Regions from separate parts of the Ruegeria sp. AF7 genome, predicted to be linked through region 2. Evidence: riboswitches for the same ligand, from Rfam matches in the RefSeq annotation. Region 2 holds a riboswitch; each other region holds the start of a gene.

The links. A riboswitch is a leader RNA that binds a small molecule or an ion and turns the genes downstream of it on or off. The one in region 2 is predicted to bind cobalamin.
Region 1: it holds a riboswitch for cobalamin, as region 2 does, so the genes downstream of both, ACR0AP_RS00315 (DUF1636 family protein) here and ACR0AP_RS18750 (hypothetical protein) in region 2, are expected to answer to the same signal.
Region 3: it holds a riboswitch for cobalamin, as region 2 does, so the genes downstream of both, ACR0AP_RS19620 (DUF4198 domain-containing protein) here and ACR0AP_RS18750 (hypothetical protein) in region 2, are expected to answer to the same signal.

The regions. Positions count from the first base shown of each region.
Region 1 is NZ_JBQFYX010000001.1:62,110-67,598, reverse strand. Features, by position in the region: gene ACR0AP_RS00320 (NAD(P)-dependent oxidoreductase) at 1-727, opposite strand, end outside; cobalamin riboswitch at 830-1,034, shown strand; gene ACR0AP_RS00315 (DUF1636 family protein) at 1,129-1,503, shown strand; gene cobW (cobalamin biosynthesis protein CobW) at 1,508-2,563, shown strand; gene cobN (cobaltochelatase subunit CobN) at 2,567-5,489, shown strand, end outside.
Region 2 is NZ_JBQFYX010000020.1:8,235-13,723, reverse strand. Features, by position in the region: gene ACR0AP_RS18770 (bifunctional 2',3'-cyclic-nucleotide 2'-phosphodiesterase/3'-nucleotidase) at 1-576, shown strand, start outside; RNA gene ffs (signal recognition particle sRNA small type) at 616-714, shown strand; gene rsgA (ribosome small subunit-dependent GTPase A) at 873-1,901, shown strand; gene ACR0AP_RS18755 (alpha/beta hydrolase family protein) at 1,937-2,794, opposite strand; cobalamin riboswitch at 2,928-3,146, shown strand; gene ACR0AP_RS18750 (hypothetical protein) at 3,237-3,644, shown strand; gene ACR0AP_RS18745 (protein-tyrosine phosphatase family protein) at 3,636-4,148, opposite strand; gene ACR0AP_RS18740 (DNA polymerase III subunit gamma/tau) at 4,321-5,489, shown strand, end outside.
Region 3 is NZ_JBQFYX010000024.1:12,781-18,269, forward strand. Features, by position in the region: gene ACR0AP_RS19590 (hypothetical protein) at 1-118, shown strand, start outside; gene ACR0AP_RS19595 (hypothetical protein) at 195-410, shown strand; gene ACR0AP_RS19600 (energy-coupling factor ABC transporter ATP-binding protein) at 427-1,077, opposite strand; gene cbiQ (cobalt ECF transporter T component CbiQ) at 1,074-1,853, opposite strand; gene ACR0AP_RS19610 (cobalt ABC transporter permease) at 1,853-2,416, opposite strand; gene cbiM (cobalt transporter CbiM) at 2,413-3,024, opposite strand; gene ACR0AP_RS19620 (DUF4198 domain-containing protein) at 3,031-3,816, opposite strand; cobalamin riboswitch at 3,949-4,147, opposite strand; gene ACR0AP_RS19625 (ROK family transcriptional regulator) at 4,269-5,474, opposite strand.

The DNA.
Region 1 (5,489 bases), on a different contig from region 2:
AGGAAATATCGCGCGACCCGTTCAGGATGACCTGACTTTCGGTTTCGTGCACGAAGGACGTGCCGGACGAGATTTTGATCGCCTCATAGGTCGTGTTCAGATCCATCCCCGCAGCCTTTGCCGTAACCAGTGCTTCGGCGCAGGTGATCAGGTTGGCGGTGGCAAGATAGTTGGTCATCACTTTCAGCACCGACGCCGAGCCCAGTTCACCGGTGTGCAAAACCCGGCGGCCCATTGTCGTCAGGAACGGCAGAATTCGTTCAAACGTTTCCCGGTCGCAGCCCGCAAAGATCGAGATATTGCCCGTCGCGGCACGGTGGCACCCGCCAGAAACCGGGCAATCGACGGCCGCACCGCCGCGCGATATGACTTCGGCACCCAGGTGTTTGACTTCGGCCTCGTCCGTGGTCGACATCTCCATCCAGATCTTGCCGGGGCCCACTTCGGGCAACATCTCCTGCATGACTGCGTCCGATGCTGCCGGAGACGGCAGACAGGTGATCACCGCATCGCAATCGCGCATCAACTGGGCGGGCCCTTCTGCCGCCTTTGCGCCTTTGGCGACAAACTCGGCCACCAGATCCGCGTTCAGGTCATGCACAGTCAGATCAATGCCGTTGCGCAAAAGGGATCCCGAAAGCTTGCCGCCTACGTTACCCAGACCGATAAATCCCACTTTCATATGACGCATCTCCAAGTTCGTCGTTTTCCCGTCATGCGACCACATACCGAACACATTCTTCATGCCGCCGAACGACGCCTACAGGTCGCTTTTTTCTCCTTGGCTTATTTGTTGCGCGCGAACCGCTTGACAAGCGGGTCAGCGGTGCCGCATGTCCCTGTCGTTGGTGTCGGCGACAGCCGATGAAAAGGGAATGCGTCAACGGTTCATCCGCCAAACGCAGCCGCCCCCGCGACCGTGACCGGAGAGGATGCCCAATGCCACTGGCCTGTGCCGGGAAGGCGGGACATCCGACAGAGCGACCGCTCTGGCATCCGCAAGCCGGGAGACCTGCCAACACCCGAAGTTGAAACCGGGCGGGGTGTTCCGGTGTCGGGTCCATGTGCAGACGTGGTGCCCGCATGAAACCCCGTCCCCCGCGAAGAGGATTTGGGGGGATGAGAGACATGAGCGAGAACGCACCGGTAGAGCTACTGGTCTGCACGACTTGCCGCCGGGGTCTGCCCGTCGAGGATGACGCTGAGCGACCCGGCACATTGTTGCACAAGGCCCTGGAACAGGCTGTCCTGCCGGATGGCATCATTCTGAAACCGGTCGAATGCCTTTCGAACTGCGATCAGGGCTGTTCCATCGTGCTTCGGGGCGGGCCGGATCGCTGGACCTTTGTTTACGAGAATCTGAACGAAATCGATCACGTCGATGTCATCATCGATGGCGCGACTAAGTATCTGGCCACAGGCGATGGTCTGGTGAAATGGCGCGACCGTCCTGAACATTTCCGCAAAAACTGCGCCTCGCGCATTCCCCCGATTGGAGCCTGAGATCATGTCGAACCTTGAAAAACTCCCCGTCACTGTGATCACCGGCTTTCTGGGCTCGGGCAAAACCACGCTGGTGCGCCATCTGATGCAGAACCCGCAGGGAAAGCGGCTGGCGATTGTTGTTAACGAGTTTGGAGATGTGGGTGTTGATGGCGACATTCTGAAATCCTGCGCGATACCGGATTGCCCTGCGGAAAACATCATGGAACTGGCAAACGGCTGCATTTGCTGCACCGTGGCTGATGATTTCATCCCGACCATCGAGGCGCTGATGGCGCTGGAACCGCGCCCGGATCACATCCTGATCGAAACATCCGGCCTTGCACTGCCCAAACCGCTGCTGAAAGCATTTGATTGGCCTGATATCCGTTCGAAAATCACTGTTGATGGCGTGATCGCGCTGGCCGATGCCGAGGCCGTGGCCGCCGGTCGCTTTGCTCCGAACGTTGAAGCGGTGGATGCCCAACGGCTGGCTGATGACTCGATTGATCACGAAACACCCTTGTCCGAGGTGTTCGAGGATCAGATCTCGTGCGCGGATATCATCCTGCTGACCAAGCCCGATCTGGCAGGTCCCGAAGGTGTCGCGAAAGCTAAACAGATTATCGCCGCCGAGGCGCCGCGCCCGCTTCCCGTCGTCGAGGTCGCAGAGGGTGTCGTCGACGTACGTGTCGTGCTTGGCCTTGAGGCTGCCGCCGAAGATGACATGGACGCCCGCCCGTCACATCACGATGGCCATCACGATCATGAGCATGACGATTTCGAAAGCATCATCGTCGAGTTACCGGAACAGACCGACCCGGCGGAACTGGTAGCCAGGATTGAACGTCTTGCATCTGAGCTGAATATCCTGCGCGTCAAAGGCTATGCCGCCGTCACAGGCAAACCGATGCGCCTGCTGGTTCAGGCTGTCGGCGCGCGGGTTCGTCACCAATACGACCGCCCGTGGGAGCCCGGTGAAGAGCGCCGCTCGCGCCTGGTCGTGATTGCCGAGCATGACGACATCAAAGAGGCCGAGATCCGTGATATCCTCGTGGGTGTGACCGAGGTTGCCGAGTAAGTCATGCACGTCGTCTTTCGCGAAAGCCACGGGCTCGAGGAAACCGAGACCCCAACCGATCTGGGCCAAAGCCCGGCTGATCTGGTTGTGCTGTCCTTTTCCGACAGTGACCTGGGCGCTTTCGCGGCGGGCTGGCATCGCGGCGGCGGACCTGAGGGGCGGATGCCCACGATGCGGCTGGCCAATCTTGCAGCACTGAAACACCCCCTGTCCGTCGACACCTATGTTGAACAGACACTTGAAGGCGCAAAAGGCATCCTGATCCGTCTGATCGGTGGCGTGCCCTATTGGTCTTACGGATTGCAACAGGTTCTGGCACTGGCGCAGGCCAAAGGCATCGCTCTGGCCGTTTTACCGGCGGATGGGCGCGAAGACACTCGGTTGGATGAGTATTCGACCCTGCCCCTCTCGACCCTGCGGCGGCTGGCACATCTGTGTGACACCGGCGGCGAAGTCGCCGCGCAGGCCGCATTGGCCCAGATGGCGTTGGCAGCAGGGCTTTATGCCGGGCCGGTGATGGGCGCGAAAACCCTACCCGAATGCGGTGCGTGGTGCCCGGATCAGGGTGTCGTCCCGGTGGATTCCGCGTTCGATAACGATGCGAAACGCATCCTTGTCACCTTCTACCGCGCATATCTGACATCCGCAGACACCGCCCCGGTCGCGGCCCTGATCCGCAGCCTGCGCGCCCGCGGGCTCCAGGCGGTGGGTCTGTTTGCCCCGTCACTCAAGGCACCGGTCGCTGCCGACTGGCTCAGGGAACAGGTCGTTGCCCTGAGACCATCGGCGATCATCAACGCCACTTCATTCTCGGGCAAGGGTTCATCCGGCACGTCGCCTCTGGACGCAGCGGATGTGCCGGTGTTTCAGGTCGCCCTCGCCACCTCGCGACGCAAGGCCTGGGCCGAGGCGGAACGCGGCCTTTCACCCGCCGACCTCGCCATGCACGTGGTATTGCCCGAAGTGGACGGGCGAATATCGGCAGGCGTTGCCTCCTTCAAAGAGCCGGGCAAGCGCGATCCGCAACTGGAATACTCGCGTTTTGCGCATCGGGCCGAGCCGGACCGGATCGAGGCGATCATCGACCGGGTATCGGGCTGGCTTGCCCTGAATGACAAACCAAAGGCAGATCAGATTCCCGCATTGGTGCTGTCCACATATCCGGGCAAAGACTGGCAAATGGCCCATGCGGTCGGTCTCGACGCACTGGCCTCGGCTGAGGCGATGTTGTCTGATCTTTGCGGTGAAGGCTACAACATCGCGGCTGGCGAACCAATTGCCGACACACTCTTGGACGCCCGGATATCGTGGCCGCTTGAGGATTATCTGAGCGCACTCGCTGAATTACCCCAGACCCTGCGCACCGATCTGCACACCGTATGGGGCAATCCCGAGCAAGACCCAACTTTCGCTCATGGCGCGTTTCACTTCACGGCTTTGCGACGCGGCAAGGCACTGGTCGCACTGCAACCAGAACGCGGAACACCCGAGCTGCGGGATGACGACTATCATGACCTCTTGCGCACCCCGCGCCACAGTTATGTCGCCTTCTATTTGTGGCTGCGCAAAGGTCTAGGAGCGGATGCGCTGATCCATATCGGTGCGCATGGAACGCTGGAATGGCTGCCCGGCAAATCAGTTGCCCTATCGGCAAACTGCTGGCCCGAGGCGCTGATCCGTGACCTGCCGGTGATCTACCCGTTCATCGTCAACGACCCGGGCGAGGCCGCGCAGGCCAAACGCCGGATCGGCGCGGTGACTCTGGGCCACATCCCGCCTCCCATGAAAGAAAGCGGAACGCCGGATCGGATGGTGCGGCTGGAAGCCCTGCTGGACGAGTTTTCAAACGCGGACGGCCTTGACCCCAGACGCCGTGACCGGTTGCAGGAAGATATCCGGGAAGAAGCACAGGCCATTGGGCTGGAGAACGATCTGGGTCTGGACCAGGCCACCAGCACCGCCGAAGCAATCACCCGCATCGACCGCTTTGTCTGCGATATCAAGGAAAGTCAGTTTGGCGACGGGCTGCACGTCTATGGGCGTGTCCCGGATGTGACCGGCAGTTTCGACCCAGCCCCATCCGCCCATGCCGAACGCAAGGCCCTGATCAATGCGCTGGCCGGCAAGCGGATCGAGGCTGGCCCGTCCGGCTCGCCCTATCGGGGCCGCTTTGACGTGCTGCCGACCGGGCGAAACCTTTACACCACCGATCCGCGATCTGTGCCCACCCGCGCAGCTTACACGCAAGGCGTGAAACTGGCCGAGGAACTGGTACGGCGGCACTTGCAGGAGGAAGGTGATTACCCGAAAGGGCTGATTGTCGATCTGTGGGGATCGGCCACCATGCGCACTGCGGGCGAAGAATTCGCCATGGCCCTGCACCTGCTGGGTGTAAAGCCGGTTTGGGACAAGGGATCCGAGCGGGTTTCGGGTATCGAAGTTTTACCCATCACCGACCTGAGCCGCCCGCGTCTGGACGTCACCCTGCGGGTTTCGGGCTTGTTTCGCGATGTGTTCCCCACATTGTCAGCCCTTTATGGTCAGGCGGTTCGGGCTTTGTCAGAGCGTGATGAAGCGACCGACTGGAACCCCTATGCCGGTCACGCCCCGGCTACGCGGGTGTTTGGCCCGGCACCCGGCAGTTACGGCCTGAACATGACCCATCTGTCCGAGACCTATACGGACGAAGCGCGCACCCAAGCCGGGGAGGCATGGCTGGAGGCCAGCTCGTACGCGCTGGAAGGTGAGCACGTTGCGCAAGACAAAGAGGGAATCACGGATCGTGTCGCCAATGCCGACAGTTTTGTTCACCTCCAGGATCTGACGGAAACTGACCTGCTGCTGGCCAACGATTATGCCACGCATGAGGCCGGTTTTGCCGCCGCCAAGAAATTCGTCGGCGGATCCGCGCAGCTTTACCATCTGG
Region 2 (5,489 bases):
GCAATCCGGATCAGCGGTGCGCACCTGCTGGACTGGTTGGAGATGTCAGCCAGCGTATTCAACCAGTTAAAGTCTGGTTCCGAACCCGAACTGATCAACCCTGAACGGGCCGGGTACAATTTCGACATCGTGTTTGGACTGTCTTATCAGATCGACCCCACGCAGCCGCCGCGATACGATGCGCAGGGGAAAATGATCCATCCCGACCACAGGCGGATCAGTGATCTGACATATGCAGGCCATCCCGTTCGACCGGAGCAGATATTCGTTATGGCGCTGAACAATTACCGCGCCAGCGGAGGCGGGCATTTTGCGCATGCGACAACGACAGAGCAGATCAGCCTGCCACCGTTGAGCATCAAGGACCTTGTGCGGGATTACCTGTCACAGCACCTTCCGCCCGATCCGATCGCCAAGCAGCCCTACCCGTTCTCGCTGATGCCGCAGCGGGGCGTGGCGACAATTCTTCGAACAGGTCCGGGCGCCCTGAAATATCTGGATGAGTTACGCAGGTTCGATCCCGTGCTGCTGGGCTCGGATGGCAGGGGATTTGAACGAATCCGCCTGACGCTCTGACGGGTTGTCTTTTCCCGATGCCTTCCCTATATCCGGAGTCGAGAGGTTGGCGCGGGCGAGCGCCTCGCCAACCTGGTCAGGTCCGGAAGGAAGCAGCCACAACGAGCCCCGCTTGGGTCGATGTCCAACCTCTCACTTCGTGAACCATAGCCGCAGGAGGGCTTTATGATTGTATTGAAAACCCTTCGGGCAGACTGGTTCTGATTCACCGGAATCACCTGACTGCCTGAACACACGACCTGCGGATGCGCGATTGCTATCCGTTGGCATTGTTGTTTCTGAAAACAGGCAGATAAATGTCTTATACGCTTTCGGACCTGGGATGGTCCTCTCACTTTGCAGCGCAACACGCAGCTTTTCCTTCTGACACGCCCTTTCGTATCGCATCGGTACATCGGGACCGTCTGATCGGGCTGAGCCCGGATGGTGAAATCCCTTTGCTGACACCGGATAATCCGACCGGTTCATATGCCGTCGGAGATTGGGTCATTGCAGACGCCGAAAACCGCGTGCGCCACCTTCTGGACCGGCGCAGCCTGCTGCAACGCAGAGCTGCCGGTACAGGCGCCGCAACCCAACTGATTGCGGCCAATGTCGATGTATTGTTCATTGTCAGCTCGTGCAATGCGGACTTCAACCTTCCCCGACTGGAACGTTATCTGGTTCTTGCGCACCAGGCCGGATGTTATCCGGTCGTTGTCCTGACGAAAGCTGACCAGTCGGATGATCCCGGAAGTTTCTCGGGACAAGTGGAATCTCTGGACCCGTTTTTGACGGTTTTGGCGATCAACGCTCGGGATCCGGCAGATGTCGAAAAGGTTCTGGCATGGTGTCCCAAAGGCCAGACCGGCGCGCTGGTCGGGTCGTCGGGCGTGGGTAAAACGACGCTCAGCAACACCATGACAGATCAAAACCTCGCCACGTCTGGAATTCGCGAAGACGACGCACGGGGCAGGCACACGACAACGGTGCGTGCGTTGCACCCGATGAGAAACGGTGGATGGTTGATCGACACGCCCGGAATGCGCGCATTGCGCTTGCTGGACGCTCAGGACGGGATCGACGACGTATTCTCGGACATCACAGAGCTTAGCCAAAGCTGCCGCTTTTCGGATTGTCAGCACGAGACCGAGCCCGGCTGTGCCGTGCAGAACTCAATCGACGAAGGCGTGCTTGATCCGGCGCGGCTGGACCGTTGGCGCAAGCTGCGGCGTGAAGATCAGCGAAACTCGGAAACCGTTGCCCAATCGCGGGCGCGGGACAAGGCGTTCGGCAAGATGGTGCGCGGTGTCATGCAGGACAAGAAGCTTCGCAAACGGCCATAACTGCAAGGTGTTAGGAAAACCTGCGTCGCGTCTGATCAGGCGATCAGGCGCGGCCAGACCGCTGCATTGCGACGGGCAAATGCTCCGATATGGCCTATTTCCGGCAGTCCGAATTCAGCAGGCTTCAGAAGGTGGCGTCTGGCCTCGGGGCCGTACAGATCGGCAAGGCGCCAAACTGCCTCGGGCGGAGCCATCTGGTCATCTTCGAACGTGAACAGATCCACAGGTGTTCCAGAACTGCCCCAATGCGCATCAGGCAAATTCTGCCCGATCTCGGGAATGTAGCTAAGAGGAGCTGTACACCATTTGCGCCATTGCCAGTAGACCGAGGCGGGCAGGTCCGAACCAAACCCGATCGCTTTGCCGGGCAGATACCCAAGCGCCCGCACCATCAGCGGTGCATGGCCATACCAGAACAGCCCTGCCAACCCCCGATAGGGCCATGGGTGATCTTTCAAAGTCACCAGCCCCGAACACACACCGATCATTCGGTCGATCTGGTCGATATCCGGCTGCACCGGCCCCAGCATCGCGCCGACGGAATGGCCGATGGTCCACTGCTGCGCCTTTGGAAACCGCCTGCGCATTTCGGCCCGTGCCGCTGGCATGTCGATCAACGCCCAATCCGCCATTGTTGCAGTTGCGTCTTTCAGGCGGCCGACCAAAGAAAGCCCGTAGTCCCGATAGTCATAGGTCAGGCAAGCTATCCCCCGCTCGGTAGCCAGCCATCGCGCAAAGTGTTGATAATAGTCACGCGGCACACCCGTGGCACTGTTCAGCACGACAACGGTTTCCGGCTCACCCACTGGCCGATGCAACCGCGCCGACAAGGTCACGGACCCTGACGGAAAGCGGAAATCTTCGATCAACACCGTCTGTTCCGTATCCAACATGATCCCCGGCTTTCGCTGAAACAATCGGTTTGCCTGCCTTCGATGCCGACGACACTAAGCCGGAACATAATCCGCATCCAGCATGACCAAACGTCCGGCCTAAAGATCGGCTTGACTCGGAACGCGATCAGGCGCTAGCGGTTGTGTGATGGTTTCCGGCCCCCACAAGAGGTCGGGATGAAAAGGGAACACGGTGCGGTTTGTCTGGTCACACAGATATCAACCAAGTCCGCGACTGCCCCCGCAACTGTAAGCGGTAAGCAATGCCGAAATACCACTGGCCCATGGGCTGGGAAGGTCGGCAGAGCAATGACCCGCAAGTCAGGAGACCTGCCATCGGAACTGAAACCGAAACTCGGGCGGGGTGTCCGGGCAGGTCCTGACAGCGAGATGCTGTCCCACCTGCTCCAATATCCAGCCCACCACGCGCGGAGGGCGCAGGATGATCTGGAAGACAAAATCACACGAATACAGCGCAACTGTGTGCCAGCGGACGGGCAAAACCTGCCCGGCTTTGGCGCGACTGGCCCGCTCGATTTCCGAAGCCATGGCGCAGGCGGTTTCGGCCACCAGCGAGGATTTCGAATTTGAAGGTTACAGCGCGCTGTCACATTGCGCGGAGGGGTGCATGGCAGCGATCCGAGCGCGATCCGACAGCGTTCGCGTTTTCTGCGGGGCGCACCCTGATACAGCAATTCGGGATCTGGATGCCTATGCCGATTTGATCTTCGGACCTAAATTCAGCACGCTGCCCTCGGGCATTGTCGCGAACCCGCCTTGCGCCATGATCGAGGTTTCAACGATCCGACCCCCGAAATTCGGTTACGCACCTCAGCAGCTTTCAGCTTGATCCCACTTCCACCTGTGCCGGCGTGATCCGGGACGCCCAGGCCAGCTGCGCATCGGTTTCGACAGCGCACGGGCGTACGGCCCGCAGGCGGTCCAGTGCGTCACTGGCGCGTTCACCGCATTCAACCATCAGTCGCAGAACAATCATCCCGGACCTGCCGCACCCACCACGGCAGTGCACTAGGACCCGGCCACCACCCGACAGTGCATGTCGGGCCGTGGCGCTGACCTCTGGCCAGGCCTTCTGAACCGCTTGCGTTGGCGCTCCAAAATCTTCGATCGGCAGGTGAACCCACCGGCTGGCCCGGCTTTGGATGTCGCTGCCAAAGTGCTGCGCGCCATCCTGAAGCATTTCGACATCCGTCGTCATTGAAATCACAAGGCCCGGTTTCCACGCCGCAATCGTATCCAGATCGGTGGCGTAATCCCCGCCACGACCGGGCATTGAAGTAAGGGCAAGCGTCCCGCCTCCGACCTGCAGAGCAAAGATGACCAACTGCGACATGAAGTGCGTCCTCCCCCAAGGTACTCTTTAAGAAATGAGTCATTAAATCCGCTGGTCCAGTTTAGTTGGAAACCAGCCCGTTCCTGAAACAAAAAATCATCGCGCCCCACAGTGGACGCGGACTGCCGCCGCCACTACGCTGTGCCGAAGCACCGAATCCGAGCGAGAAGACATGACAGACACGCCCAGCCCCGCCTATCAGGTTCTCGCCCGCAAATACCGTCCGGAAACCTTTGCCGATCTGGTGGGTCAGGATGCCATGGTGCGCACCCTAAAAAACGCTTTCGAGGCCGACCGGATCGCGCAGGCCTTTATCATGACCGGCATTCGCGGGACGGGTAAAACGACCACGGCGCGGATCATCGCCAAGGGCATGAACTGCATCGGACCCGACGGAACCGGTGGCCCCACAACCGAACCCTGCGGTCAGTGCGAACATTGTGTCGCCATCATGGAAGGCCGCCATGTCGATGTGATGGAAATGGATGCCGCCAGCCGTACCGGCGTCAACGATATCCGCGAGATCATCGACAGTGTACGCTATCGCGCCGCCAGTGCGCGCTACAAGATCTACATCATCGACGAGGTTCACATGCTCTCGACCAGCGCATTCAACGCGCTGCTCAAGACGTTGGAAGAACCGCCCGCACATGTGAAATTCATCTTCGCGACCACCGAGATTCGCAAAGTGCCGGTCACGGTTCTGTCGCGGTGTCAGCGCTTTGACCTGCGCCGGATCGAGCCCGAAGACATGATCGGCCTGCTGCGCAAGATCGCCGGGGCCGAGAGCGCGCAGATCGCCGACGACGCGCTGGCGTTGATCACCCGCGCTGCAGAAGGGTCGGCCCGCGACGCGACCTCATTGCTGGATCAGGCAATCTCGCACGGGGCCGGAGAGACGACGGCGGATCAGGTCCGTGCGATGCTGGGTCTGGCGGATCGTGGTCGGGTTCTGGACCTGATGGACATGATCCTGCGCGGTGACGCGGCAGGGGCGCTTACTGAACTGAGCGGGCAATATGCGGAAGGCGCGGACCCTCTGGCCGTGCTGCGCGATCTGGCCGAAATCACGCATTGGGTGTCCGTCGTAAAGATCACACCTGACGCGGCCGAAGACCCGACGGTTTCCCCCGACGAACGCACACGGGGCCAGCACATGGCCGAGGCTTTGCCGATGCGGGTTCTGACCCGGATGTGGCAGATGCTGCTGAAGGCGCTGGAAGAAGTCTCTGCGGCGCCCAACGCGATGATGGCCGCCGAGATGGCCGTTATCCGGCTGACGCATGTCGCTGATTTGCCCAGCCCCGAAGAGCTGATCAAACGGCTGCAAGACACCCCGCC
Region 3 (5,489 bases), on a different contig from region 2:
CGTCACACGGTTCGCGGATGAGCTGCAATTGCTGTACCCTGCCGAGATGCTCATCACCTCGCCGGTTTTTAACCAACTGGACAATGTCTGGACGGGAAGCGCATTCGCCGCGCCATAGGACCCCCTCTGCGACCGCAACAATGTGATTTGGCGGCACTTGGCTTTTGGGGTTACGCTTGAACAGGAGGGCCGCCATGCAAAACCCGGAACGTTTCGAAAAATTCTACTTTGCCAAAGTTGGCATGGGCGAAGCCTGCGGTTGCGCCGAGCGCATCATCGACGTTTTCGAATTCAACCGAAAAGGTGGTGCGCAGTCGAAACACCCGGTGAAACAGGACCGGCGCGGACCCCTGTCGTTTCGGGCATGGGCGGTCAGATATGGGCTTATGAGCCGAAAGCGGCACAGCTGAACACGGATTGGTCCTGTCAGACAGCCACCAGTTTTCCGTCTCGCAAATCGAGCGCATCCGGTGCCAGTTCGGCGCGGAAGGCCGGGGAATGGCTGACAAGAAGGATCGCTTGCGGCAATCCCCGGAGGATTTCCAGCAGCCGGGCCTCGTTTCGTGGGTCCAGCGCGTTGGTAGGCTCATCAAGCAGCAGAACCTCGGGCTCCATCGCCAGAACGGTCGCCAGCGTAACCAGCCGTTTTTCACCCCCTGACAACTTGTGGGTGATGCGGTTCTTCAGATGCATCAGGTCCAGATCACCCAACACGTTTTCTACGATGGCTAGCGCTTCGTCGCGTGTTCTGCCCAGGTTGAGCGGGCCAAAGGCGATATCCTCGGCGACGGTCGGGCAGAACAGTTGATCATCCGCATCCTGAAACACAAGGCCCACCCGGCGGCGTACGTCATGAAAATCGGCCTCTTGCACCCTTTGCTGACCAAAGATCGTGACCGTGCCGGACCGTGGGCGCTGCAAGCCAAGCGTGATACGCAGCAAGGTCGATTTTCCCGCCCCGTTCGGGCCCGTCAGCGACAGGCGTTGACCGGCGGACAGGCTGAGGCTGGCACCATCAAGAACGGGTGACTGACCGGGGTAGGCAAAGCAGATATCTTCAAGCGCAATCAGTGTCATGCCAAATCCAGTATGATCAGACCCGCGCAAAGGGCACCAAGACCTGCGGCAAAAACGATGTCCCTTCGGGTCAGGGCAAAGTCCTGAAGCAGCAGCATACGGCCTGAAAACCCCCGGCATTTCATCGCATCAAGTATGCGTTCGGATCTTTCGATCGCGCGCACCAGCATCATGCCCACGAGATAGCCAAAGCTGCGATAGGTGTGCCAGTTTGTTGCCGGGCGAAAGCCGCGCACTTTCATAGCCGCGCGCAGGCGCAGGTATTCTTCCCGCAGAACCTCGATATAGCGGATGGTGAACATCAGAAGATGAACCAGCTTTTCGGGGCAGCGCAGGCGGTGCAGGGCGTGGCCAAGCGTAACCGGCTCCATCGTACCGACCAGCACCATAAGGGACAGGATGACCGCGTTGGCCGTCAAGGCGATCTCGACCGCTTTCCAGAAACCCTGCCAGCTTGCAGGAAACCCCCAGAGCGTAAACATCGGGTCACCGGGCATGGAGAATGGTAACAGCACCAGCATGAACAGGATGAACCCGTCCATCATGGCCATGCGTTTCAATGTTTTCCGCCAGGGCAGACGCGAGGCGGCAAGAAGCGAAAGGGACACCGCCAAAGCCGCGCACAGCGCTGTCAGCGAGGACACCGCGACAGTCACCACCGCGAAGACAACCGCCATGACGATCCGCATCCTTGGATCAAGCGGGTTTATCGCGCCGCGCCGCTGCGCGCCCGCTTTGACCAGCGTGTTTTCCTGTTGCCCCAGAACGTGCGCCATCAGGCCGCCAGCTTGCGGCGTGCCGCAAAATAAAAGACCAGACCAAACAGACCGACGATATATCCGATCCCACCCAGAACAGTTTGTAGGTCATTTTGTTCGCGGTAAGCCGCTATTTCCCGACGCAGCGGGCGCAGCTCATCCCGCACGGCCCTGGCAATGACCTGTTGTTGTTCTGTGCTGAACACCGCCGCTGTCTGGGCAGGCGCGTTTGTTGGCGGGGTGTCGGGTTCCGCTTCAACGCCCATGATCCGGGCGACATCCGCAGCGGGCATGGTGACCTCGGCCACATGCCCGGCACCAAGGTTTGCAAAGAAAGTATGGGCTACCGGCGCGTTTGGCGTGTAGATAAAGAACCCGTCTGCATCCGTGAGGATACGGCCCAGCTCGGCTCCGTCCGGGCCTTTGACGATGACCTCGGTATCGCTTGCCATGTCGCCGTTGGAAAAGCCGATTTCGCCTTCGATGGCGTCACCGGATTCAAACACTCCGGCTATGACCTTATGCGCCAAGGCAGGTACGGGTACGCAGCTCAGCGCCAGAATGATCGCCAGGTACCTCACGCGACCGCTCCTTTGACAAAAAGCTCGGGCTTGACCTTGCGCGCCAGCAAAACCGCGAACCCGGTCAGGATTGCCTCAATCGCCATGACAGGAATATGTGCAAAGAAAACAAGCTTGGCCGCAGGCAGGAAGGCATCCCCGGACAAGGCCAGTGAAAACGCAACCATGCCGGTTGTGGCGGCTATGGCAAAGGCACCGCCGACCCCGCCCCATATCGCACCTTGCAGAGGTGAGCCATGGGCGATCAGGCGGCCAAAGATCAGCCCGGCCAAAACCGCGGGCAACGCGATGTTCAGGGTGTTGATCCCCAATACCGTCAACCCGCCAAAGCCAAAGAAGACGGCTTGCAGCAGAAGCCCGACGAACAGGGCCGGGAATGCGGCCCAGCCCAACAAAAGCCCGGCCATTCCGTTGAGGATCAGATGCACTGACGAAGGGCCAATCGGCACATGGATCAGCGATGCCACGAAAAAGCTGGCAGACAGCACCCCCGCAGTGGGGATGCGATCAAGATCCAGCGACCTGAGGCCCATGGCAATCCCACCCGCCGCAGCGACGGCTCCGCCGATCACGACCGGGTTGGACAAGGCTCCGTCAACGATGTGCATCTACGGTTACTCCAAATCCCAGGCGCGGATCCAGATGACCGCGTCCTGACTGAGTTCTTTGCCGTTGTGTTCGGTCACGGGACCGGCGCCGAGTGCGGCAAATCCCCAATATCCGGCTTTTGGAACGCCAAACGTGAAATACCCGTTATCATCCGAAGTTGCGACCAATGCACCACCCGGCATCGGCGAGACCGACGGAGCGGAAGCGGCCGCGCTTTCCATGTTCGGTTCTGCGGCCATGTACTCGATCTCGATCTCGGCACCCGCAACCGGTTGGCCTTCGGCCATAACCCGACCTGTAAACGTCGAACCCGCGATGATGTTGGTTGGTTTGTTGAGCGGGATGATCTCAACCGGCAGGCCCACCGGGTTCATCCAGTCGGTCGGCAGTTCATTGCGGTTCAGGAATGCCTTGGCGATCTGCTGGATATAGATATCCTCGGATTCCTCATAATAGGGCTGGGGAACAGTCACCAACACATAGTCGCCCGACCGTTTGACGGGAACATAACCCTTGAATGCCGCGCCTTCGTTTTCGCCGCCGGTGAAACGTACGGGTTCCAGGGTATCCAGCAGATCGGTTTTCTGACCGTTGTGGATCACGTAGAATTCCTGCGGCTTGTCCAGATCCATGACATGCCCGTTCGAGAACGGATGCCAAAAGATCAGCTTGACCGGAACATTCCCCGGTGCGTCGATCATGGTGTCAGCGGTGTATTCCAGCAGGAAATGCGCATTTGCCATCGCTGGAAGCGCCATCGCCACAGCGGCTGCGGAAAGCAGCTTGGTCATCAATAGTCGTCCTTGTCCCATCGCACCAACCCCGGTACGAGATGCGTTTTGACTGCGGGGACGTCCAAGCTAAGCTGCTTTTTCAAGCATCCTGCTCCGACGCACATCCCGTCGCCGATTAGGAGTGCCCTTGTCAAAGGCACATGTCCGGCAGGTATCCTGACTTGCGGGTCAAAGCGTTGGGCTGGCCTTCCCGGATTAACACCAGTGGCACTTCAGCCCTGCTCGCCGCTTACAGTTGCGGGTGCAGTTGCGGAATTGGGCCAAAGCCCGCACCGCATTCCCTATTGATTCCAGAGCACGCCCCGGAACCGGACATGCCGAGCGGCTTGCCAGACTTCTTCGGCATCCGTCAACGATCAATTGCGCTGGCTGTCAAAAAGTTTAGCGGGCGATGCCCTTTTTCCGACGGATCCGCTTTGGATGCAGGTCAGGGTTTTTCGGGAATGAACCTACCCTTCGAGCAGGTATCTTTCCGACAATGGCAAACTGGCCGCCCCCAATGAGCGGGCATCCGGGCCTGCCGTCCCCACCTGCACCAAGGGCCGTTCAAGCCCGGTCAGGTTCATGTCTGATAGCTTGACCTCGACCAATTCCACCAGCCGCGCCTTGATGCCTGTGGGCATCCAGCCATCAATCTTGACAGATTCGAAGTCGATCAGGCTGCAAGACGAGACGATGGCATGTGCGATCCCGTGCGCCGCCTGTTTCAACCAGTTCTCAAGGTGGGTTTCCGGTATGTCCCAATGCTGTGTCGTTTCCCAGATTGAGCCGGCTGTTTCGGCATTCCCACCAACTGCGCGCTCCAGCACATAAAGACTGGCGACATCTATCAACGGTTTCACTCCGCCTGCGTCGTCCGGCACAGGCAATGGACCAAGCGCACCGGCATTTCCCCGCCCCGAAAAGATGGAGCCGTTCAGAACCACCCCGCCCCCAATGAAGAAGCCCACATAAAAATACAGGAAATCTCGTGGGCCTTCCGCCGGGCCAAAGACCAGCTCGGCACCGCAGGCGGCCGTTGCGTCGTTCTGTAGGAATACCGGCAAGTCATAGCTTGAGGCCAGTGCGCCTTTCAGGTCCGCGTCACGCCACGGATCCATTTTCTCCTGCGGAACCTGCAATGTCTGCGCCCAGTCCCAAAGGTAGAACGGCATCGCAATCCCAAGACCCGCGATCCTGCCGCGCGCTTCGGGCGACAGCGACGTCATCACTTTGTCGAGGCTTTCCTTGGAAAAGCTCAGTGTCGCCTCGGGCGTCGGAAAATCATAAGTCCGCCGCTCACGGTGCCTGACATTGCCAAGGAAATCCGTCAGCACCAGCTCGGTACTGCGCCGCCCGACTTTGAGCCCAAAGAAATACGCGCCATCCGGATTCAGGCGCATGGGAACCGAGGGCTGCCCGACTTTTCCCCGGATCGGTTCGCCCCGCAGAAGCAGCCCATCGGTTTCCAACTGGCGCATGATGACCGAAACCGTCTGTGCCGACAGCCCGGTCATCCGCGCGATCTCAGATTTTGCAAGGGCCTGATGGCGCCGGACCAGTGACAGGACAAGCCGTTCATTTCGGGCCCGCATTCCGCTTTGGTTGGTGCCGCGCATGTCTGGCTCGCGTACGCCAGCGGTATTGTCCAAAGAGTTGTTTGCAGACACGGCCATCCCCTTCGTGACGAC